Regions from separate parts of the Pseudoalteromonas sp. DY56-GL79 genome, predicted to be linked through region 1. Evidence: predicted binding sites of a transcription regulator. Region 1 holds the regulator's gene; the other holds the start of a gene.
The links. The regulator MetJ, encoded in region 1, represses methionine synthesis genes. The targets are predictions, from matches to a motif close to TAGACGTCTAGACGTCTA.
Positions count from the first base shown of each region.

Region 2: a site for MetJ is predicted at 2,849-2,866, ahead of metE (5-methyltetrahydropteroyltriglutamate--homocysteine S-methyltransferase). Genes of this name have one in related genera too.

Region 1 is NZ_JANHZS010000038.1:28,413-32,849, reverse strand. It holds gene rpmE (50S ribosomal protein L31) at 78-293, shown strand; gene NO992_RS22025 (malic enzyme-like NAD(P)-binding protein) at 1,062-2,303, shown strand; gene metJ (met regulon transcriptional regulator MetJ) at 2,385-2,705, opposite strand; gene metB (cystathionine gamma-synthase) at 3,050-4,270, shown strand; gene metL (bifunctional aspartate kinase/homoserine dehydrogenase II) at 4,275-4,437, shown strand, end outside.
Region 2 is NZ_JANHZS010000009.1:28,629-33,065, forward strand. It holds gene NO992_RS07950 (EAL domain-containing protein) at 1-312, shown strand, start outside; gene metE (5-methyltetrahydropteroyltriglutamate--homocysteine S-methyltransferase) at 371-2,647, opposite strand; gene NO992_RS07960 (LysR substrate-binding domain-containing protein) at 2,939-3,826, shown strand; gene NO992_RS07965 (YdcF family protein) at 3,927-4,437, shown strand, end outside.

The DNA.
Region 1 (4,437 bases):
GTCCACATTTTTGTATAACTACGTATGGTGCCAGACTTCGGGTTTGGAGAGCGATACGGCCTTAACTAGAGGTTGCTATGAAAGAAGGTATTCACCCTAATTACGAGACGATCACTGCATCGTGCTCTTGCGGTAACAAGTTCGAAACTCGTTCAACGCTATGTAAAGATATTCACCTAGACGTATGTTCTGCATGTCACCCGTTTTACACTGGTAAGCAGAAGATCCTTGACACAGGTGGCCGTGTAGATCGCTTTAACAAGCGTTTCGGTGCACTTAGCAGCAAGAAGTAATCTTGTTGGTCTAGTCGAAAAAAGCACCTTAGGGTGCTTTTTTTGTGCCGGTTTGAAAATACCTTCCCGATTTATACATCCTGTTTTTTACCAACAGACCGCCAGTCATCCCGCCTTCATTGTGTCTTTTATTCTTCTAAAATAGAAAACTTGCCAGTTTGGCAGCAAAACTTTACTGATCTCTTGGGTAGAGTAAAAACTCTATTTAGTAGATAAATATTCAACATTTACGAGCTTAAGTTGTGAAAATAATCAAAGCTCATATAGTAAATAGTATCAGCTATGAGCACTTTATATAAACTAAAGTCATTATGTTGCGACTAAATGTAGGTATCTTGACGTTAAAATTGGTTAAGTTGCAATTTTCTTATTGTTTTTATAGTTAGTGTACATCTGTGCTAATTTTCTGCATTTTGTGCTGGTTTTAGCGTCTTGTTTTTTAAGTTTTAGTCACATTGTTTGTGAAATATTTCTTAAAATTGAGCTTATCTTCTCGGAAAAGTATAGAAAATACCGTGCTAGTGGATAGACCTGATTTTACTTGAATAATGAGCAAAACTCGGTATTGTGTGAATACGGTCGATTAACTATATGTCCTATTGACATACCGCGACAGCAAAGCACAAACGCTTGTTGAGTGGTTGAATGTCGTCGCTCATATAGTTAATCGCACTGTGTGTTGCTGTAATCAGCTAGCTAGGTTGCCAACATTCAGAATGCGAACGTTTACCACACTCTCACATTAACTTCGTAGGAAAATATCGCGCCATGACAGATTTTCGTCAACAAGCTCTAGATTATCACGAGAAGCCCGTTCCAGGTAAAATCAGTGTTGAACTCACTAAACCTGCCGAGACCGTAAAAGACTTAGCACTTGCATATAGCCCAGGTGTTGCAGAGCCAGTACGTGAAATCGCGGCTGATCCGGCGAATGCATACCGTTACACGGGTAAAGGAAATATGGTTGCGGTGATCAGTAATGGTACGGCAATTCTTGGCTTGGGTAACTTAGGTCCTTTGGCGTCAAAGCCTGTTATGGAAGGTAAGGCGCTATTATTTAAGCGTTTTGCGGGTCTTGATTCAATCGATATCGAAGTTAAGCACAACACCACCGAAGATTTCATCAATACTGTGGCAAATATCGCAGACACATTTGGTGGTATTAACCTCGAAGATATTAAAGCGCCAGAGTGCTTTGAAATTGAGCGCGCGCTAATCGAACGTTGTGACGTTCCTGTATTCCATGATGATCAGCACGGCACCGCAATTGTAACCGCTGCGGGTATGCTGAATGCGTTGGAAATCCAAGGTAAAGATATTCATGATGCGATTATTGTGTGTCTTGGCGCGGGTGCAGCCGCTATCGCTTGTATGGAATTACTGATCAAATGCGGTGCTCAACGTGAGCACATCTATATGCTGGACAGAAAAGGCGTGATCCATACTCGTCGTGATGACCTAAATGAATACAAAGAGTTGTTTGCAAACAACACGGATAAGCGTACGTTACAAGACGTGATTGCGGATGCGGACGTATTTGTTGGTGTTTCTGGCCCAGACTTACTTTCTGCTGAGGATCTAAAGCTAATGGCTGACAAGCCCGTGGTATTTGCTTGTTCTAACCCAGATCCAGAGATCAGTCCTGAAGTTGCACACGGTGCTCGTAATGATTTGATCATGGCGACTGGCCGCTCAGATTATCCAAACCAAGTAAATAACGTGTTGTGTTTCCCGTTTATCTTCCGTGGTGCGCTTGATGTACGTGCGACTGCTATCAATGATGAGATGAAGATTGCAGCGGTTGAAGCAATTAGAACGATTGCGAAAGAGCCTGTGCCTGCTGAAGTGTTAAAAGCGGCTGACGTGGATAGTCTTGAGTTTGGTCCTGAGTACATTATTCCAAAACCAATGGATCCGCGTTTGTTACCTCGTATCGCAAAAGCGGTAGCGGTAGCTGCAATTGAATCAGGCGTGGCACAAATCGATATGCCAGCTGGATATATGGAATAATACCATTGGTATTATCCAAATGAAAAAAGCCTCGATTGAGGCTTTTTTTGTGTCTGTATGTCCACAGAGAAAGAGTAGTTATCACTCTTCGTTTATTTCTGGGATCTCCAAACCGCGTTCTTCCATTATTTGTCTTACTTCTAACGGAATACGCTCTGGATTATCTTTTCTCAAGTCTTCATCGCTCGGCAGTGGCTGACCTGTGAAGGCGTGTAGAAACGCCTCACATAAAAGCTCACTGTTCGTGGCATGACGTAAATTATTCACTTGGCGACGTGTACGCTCATCAGTTAGCACTTTGAGTACATTCAGAGGTATGCTCACCGTGATCTTTTTTACTTGCTCTGCTTTCTTACCGTGTTCTGCATATGGGTGAATATACTCACCGTTCCATTTTGCCATAATTGTGTACTTGCCTCAGTTACATCAATGCCAATATGACTGGGTTCTGGTCTACATTATTCATCAACCGCATGAATATAGGGATAACTTTACGAATTAAAGATAAATCCTAAATTCAAATAGATGAATAAACTAATCCGCCATAGCGAGATAGAAGAATCTCTGCCATAGTTTTCAATAACTCAGTCGTATTAGCAACGCCTAGAGTGGCGAAATTTTATCGGTTTAAAAAAGATAGTCAAATACTAGTTATTTAGCCATTTAGCAGTATAAATGTTTTGACTTCTAGTTTCTGTTGTTCTAACCTTTTAGACGTCTAAACATCCAACTATCTAGGTGACCTTATGAGTCAAGTTAACAAATCGACGGTTGCAGTGCGTCACGGTATAGAAGCTGATAAAGCACATGGGGCAGTAGTGCCACCGCTTTACCTTTCTACCACCTATTCTTTTGCCGATTTTGATACCAAACGCGACTACGATTATGGCCGCAGTGGTAACTTTAATCGTGATGTGCTTGCACAGGCACTGACTGAACTTGAAGGTGGTGCTCGTGGCATTATTACCGCCACTGGCATGGCTGCTGTTCACCTAGTAACTCAGCTACTTAACCATGACGATACGCTGGTTATTCCACATGACTGTTACGGTGGTAGCTATCGCTTGTTTACATCGCTTGCTAAGCGTGGACTGCTCAAATTAGCCGTGTTGGATCTCACGCAACCTGAAAGTCTTGCACAGCTGCAGCAGATCAAACCTAAATTAGTTTGGATTGAAACACCAAGTAACCCAATATTAAGGCTAACGGATATAGAAGCTGTCGTAAATGCAGCACGCGCTGTGGGGGCTTTGGTCGCCGCCGACAATACCTTCTTGTCTCCTGCACTACAAAACCCCATTGCCTTTGGCGTAGACGTAGTCGTGCATTCAACTACTAAATATATCAATGGCCATTCTGATGTCGTGGGGGGCGCGGTGATCGCGCGTACGCAGGAGTTGGGTGATGAGTTAGCTTGGTGGGCGAATAATATCGGTATTACCGGCGCGCCTTTTGATAGTTATCTTACTTTACGTGGACTGCGCACCTTAAACGTGCGTTTACGCCAGCATCAAGAAAATGCCCAGCTGATTGCGGAGTATTTAGAAAAGTCCCCGTATGTTAGCCAAGTTTATTACCCAGGCCTTGAGTCGCATCCTCAACACGAACTTGCGAAAAAACAACAACTCGGTTTTGGTGGTATGGTGAGCTTTGATATCAAAGGCGATCTGCAAACTTCAGCGAAGTTTTTAACGTCTCTAACGCATTTTTCATTGGCAGAATCTTTAGGTGGGGTTGAGAGTCTTATTTGCCATCCAGCGACGATGACACACGCAGGTATGGATCCGCAAGCACGTTTAGAAGCGGGAGTGGGCGACACGTTAATTCGTATTTCTGTGGGCATTGAAGATGCACAGGATCTCATTGCAGATCTGGAATCGGGATTTGCATGTATTGATGAAAGTCAGGCGAGTGATGATGCTAAGTCATTCAAGTTAACGCCTGCACATACAGTAGCGTTGTGGTGAGTAAATGGCAAAAGTAGTACATAAGTTTGGTGGTTCGAGTTTAAGCTCGCCAGAGCGTTATCAGGCGGTTGCCAAGATAGTGTTAGAGCAATGTCAACTAGGTGACAGTGTTGTGGTTTCTGCTGCAGGAAAAACAACGAATACTCTAGTGAAGTTATGGCAAAGCT
Region 2 (4,437 bases), on a different contig from region 1:
GGAGTGAAGCTTTACCTTGACGACTTTGGCACTGGTTACTCTGCTTTAGGTTATTTGCACCAGCTCCCCATTCATGTGCTTAAAATTGATAAGAGCTTTATTGACCAACTAACTGAAAGAGAAAACCCGCTAGTTGATGCGATTTTGAAACTTGCACAATCACTTAACCTAACCGTTGTCGCTGAAGGTATCGAGCTCGAAACCCAGTGGCAGCTATTAAAGCAAAAAGGCTGTCAATTTGGTCAAGGCTATATTGTTTCTAAACCATTAGCCGCAGATCAAGCGATGGCATTTTTACTGAGTAGAAACTAGACACACTCGCCACATACCTCATTGTTTGTAAACAATGAGGTATGTGGACTGGTTTAGATTAACTTTCCCCTAATTCGCTTCTAAGCTCCTTGGTTGCTGTCACCATATTCTCAAGTGCAGCTCGGGTTTCTGTCCATGCTCGGGTTTTTAGCCCACAATCTGGATTCACCCATAATCTTTCTACCGGGATTTTCTTCGCTGCTTTGTGAATTAAGTCTTTTATCCATGCCACCTCAGGGACGTTTGGTGTGTGAATATCATAAACGCCAGGCCCGATGTCATTGGGGTAGTCAAAATCTTCAAAGGCGTCGAGTAAGGTCATATTTGAACGTGACGTTTCAATTGTGATCACGTCCGCATCCATATCTGCAATAGCGGCGATAATATCGTTAAACTCCGAGTAACACATATGCGTATGGATCTGTGTTTCGTCATTCACACCACTTGCAGATACCCTAAACGCATACGCCGCCCACGCTAAGTAGGCTTGCCACTGACTGGCTTTGAGTGGCATCCCCTCTCTAAATGCAGGTTCATCGATTTGGATCACCTTAATCCCTGCGTTTTGCAAATCCACCACTTCATCTCTCAGTGCTAATGCGATTTGATTCGCGATGCTCGGCTTGTCTAAGTCATCTCTGACAAACGACCAAAATAAAATAGTCACAGGCCCTGTTAGCATGCCCTTCATCGGTTTTTTGGTTAAGCTCTGTGCATAACTCGTCCAATTAACAGTCATTGGTGCCGCACGCGAGACATCTCCCCAGATCACTGGGGGCTTAACACAGCGCGAACCATAACTTTGCACCCAACCAAACTGAGTAAAGGCAAAACCTTCGAGTAATTCACCAAAGTACTCAACCATATCATTGCGCTCTGCTTCGCCATGAACCAGCACATCTAAGTTAAGCGCTTCTTGTTCTTCAACGGCATAACGGATCTCTGCTTCCATCTGGCTTTGATAAGCATCAGCACTCAACGTACCCGCTTTATAATCACGTCGCGCCTTACGAATAGCCTGGGTTTGTGGGAAAGAGCCTATCGTTGTGGTTGGCAATAAGGGTAAATTTAGCGACTGTGCTTGTTTTTTAATTCTGGTTGCGAATTCACTATTGCGTTGGCCATCTTTTGCTGTAAGCGCTGAAACACGCTGCTGCACCTCATTATTATTCACGCGAGTAGAGGTCAAACGCGCTTTTACAGGCTTAGAATATTCGACCAACTGGGTAATATCACGCTGCTCCAATGCATTTTTCAATAATGCCAGCTCTTGTCCTTTTTGTTTGGCAAATGCGAGCCAAGACTTTAACTCACTATCAAGTTTTTGCTCTTGATCTAAGTCGACTGGCGTATGTAATAATGAGCATGAAGGAGCAAGCCAGAGATTATCACCTCGACGTTCATGAACCAGAGCAAGTTGCTGATATACACCTTCAAGATCCGAGCGCCAAATGTTACGACCGTTCACAACCCCTAGAGACAGCACGCTATCTTGCCCAACTACTTCCTCTAACGCAGCCAAGTCGTAGTTTGCCGTTACGCAGTCAAAATGTACGCCTTCTACGGGATAAGACTGGATATCTTCAACATGCGCTTGTACGGAGTCAAAATAACTGGCCAACAACACTTTTACTCCTTGCCCGCTCAACGCATCAAAACTCCGGCGCAGCGCGTTACGATAAGCATCGTCGATTTCCAGAGCTAAAATAGGTTCATCAATTTGTACCCACTCAACACCTTGCTCAGCAAGCTTGGTAAGTACCTGCTGATATACAATCAATAACTTATCTAATAAAGCCAATTTGTCAAACTCTTGACCAACGCATTTAGCTAAGTAGAGGTAGGTTACCGGGCCGACCAATACGGGTTTTGCTTGGTAGCCAAGTAATTGTGCTTCCTCTACTTGAGTAAATAACTCCGTCCAAGTTAGGGAAAATTCCTGCGTTTGAGTTAACTCAGGGACGATGTAATGATAATTGGTGTTGAACCATTTCGTCATTTCACTTGCAGCACACGCACAGCCGCTAGGTGCTCGTCCCCTGCCAATCCGAAACAAAGTATCAAGATTTACCGACTCATCATTTTTGTGACGACTAGGGATCGCGCCGACAAGTAATGAAGTATTCAACACGTGATCATACCAAGCAAAATCGCCTACAGGGAGAAGGTCAACACCAGCCTCAGCTTGCAATGCCCAATTTTCTGCACGAATGCGCTTTCCTTCCGCGATTAAGTCGTCTTGCGTTAAGTCGCCCGACCAATAGCGTTCTACTGCAAATTTAAGTTCACGTTTTTTGCCTACGCGTGGAAAACCCAAGTTATGTGTTAATGCCATGATTTTAATTCCGTCTAGATGTATGGATGTCTAAAAATATAATTCTCATAATCAAAAACAACAATTGATGCTTTCTCAGATTTCATATGAATAAAATTAAATTGTAATTTTTTAAAAAATTTTTACACAAGTAGTGACAACGCTGTCATTTTTAGTGTTATAGTGGATTTGTGAATTTTTGAACAACTCACCGCAGGTATTTAGACGTCTAGACATTGATAATAACTAAATAGAATCGTAATATTGAGTAATGCTGAGATTTGCTCACTTAAAATATGAGAATTGTTGATAATGATTGATATAAAGCACCTAAAGACTATCTCCACCTTGAAAGAAACTGGTTCTCTCGTGAATACAGCACGAGAGCTATTCCTGACTCAATCTGCTTTATCACATCAGATCAAAGATCTTGAGAGCAAACTCGACTGCCAGCTTTTTGAGCGCAAAACGCAACCAGTACGCTTTACCCCTCAAGGGATGTTATTATTGGAACTTGCCAACGATGTTTTACCTAAAGTTGAAGCAACCAAGTGTCGTTTGAAGGAAAGCCTTAATCAACCTATCTCGCAACTCAGGTTAAGCGTGGAATGCCATGCTTGTTTTCACTGGTTGCTGCCAACAATTAAAGAATTCAATACCTTTTGGCCTGACATTAAAGTCGATTACGAACGTGGTTTTAGCTACGACGCTATTCCTGACCTTATTGAAGATGAGCTGGACTTAGTGCTTACCTCAGACATTCGAGAACCAGAACAATTGGAATACGCGCACCTTTTCGACTTTAAATTAAAGTTAATCGTTGCACCAGATCACGAATTGGCCAAGAAGGCCTATGTCACAGCACTCGACCTAAAAGATGAAACCATCATTTCTTACCCTATTCCTCGCGAGCGCCAGGATATATTTAAGCACTTTATTCAAAATGCACGCTTTGATGGTACGCTAAAAACCGTCGATCAAGGTTTATTAATCTTCCAACTGGTAAGTGCAGGCATGGGGGTTGCAGCACTACCGGACTGGTTAGTGACACCTTATGAGAGCCAAGGGCTAATTAAATCGATTCCTCTAGGCGCACTTGGGCTAAATCGTCCAATGTATTTAGCAATGAAGAAAAGCATGAAAGATAACCCTGTTTATCGTCATTTCCTCAATACTTGCCGTAAAACCACTGCAAGATAGATGACAGGGCTCTTTTTGAGCCCTAACTGTTATACATTTCTACTACTCCCATCTCATGCTAGCATTGCGTCAGGCTTATCTAAATCTAAGGCATGTTTAAATGTTTGAAGTCAAAAAGGTTATCGGTCAACTTATGATGCCGTTACCATTATCTTTAGTGGTGCTTATGGGGCTTATGCTTTTTATTGCCAAAACGCGTAAAGGACCTTACATCGCAAGCTGGCTCGTCTTACTGACCACATGGGCGTTATCGACTCCTTATGTCGCACAACATATTATTGAATGGGATACAGGCACTCTCGCCGCATTCAATCCAAGCAAGCACAACAACATAGATAAAATCGTGGTACTTGGCTGTGATTTATATCCAGATAAATCTCTCCCCAGCAACGCCCAACTTGGCAGCTGCGGCCTAGCCAGATTAGTTGAAGGCGTAAGACTTGCTAATATTTACCCAAAGGCCCAGCTGTATGTCTCTGGTTACGGCTATGGCCATGCAACAAGCGCGGGACTCATGGCAAGAACCGCACAGAGCCTGGGTATTTCCGCTACACGTATTAAGCAAAACCCCAATGCCAAAGACACCGCGGACGAAGCAAAAATGCTAGCAC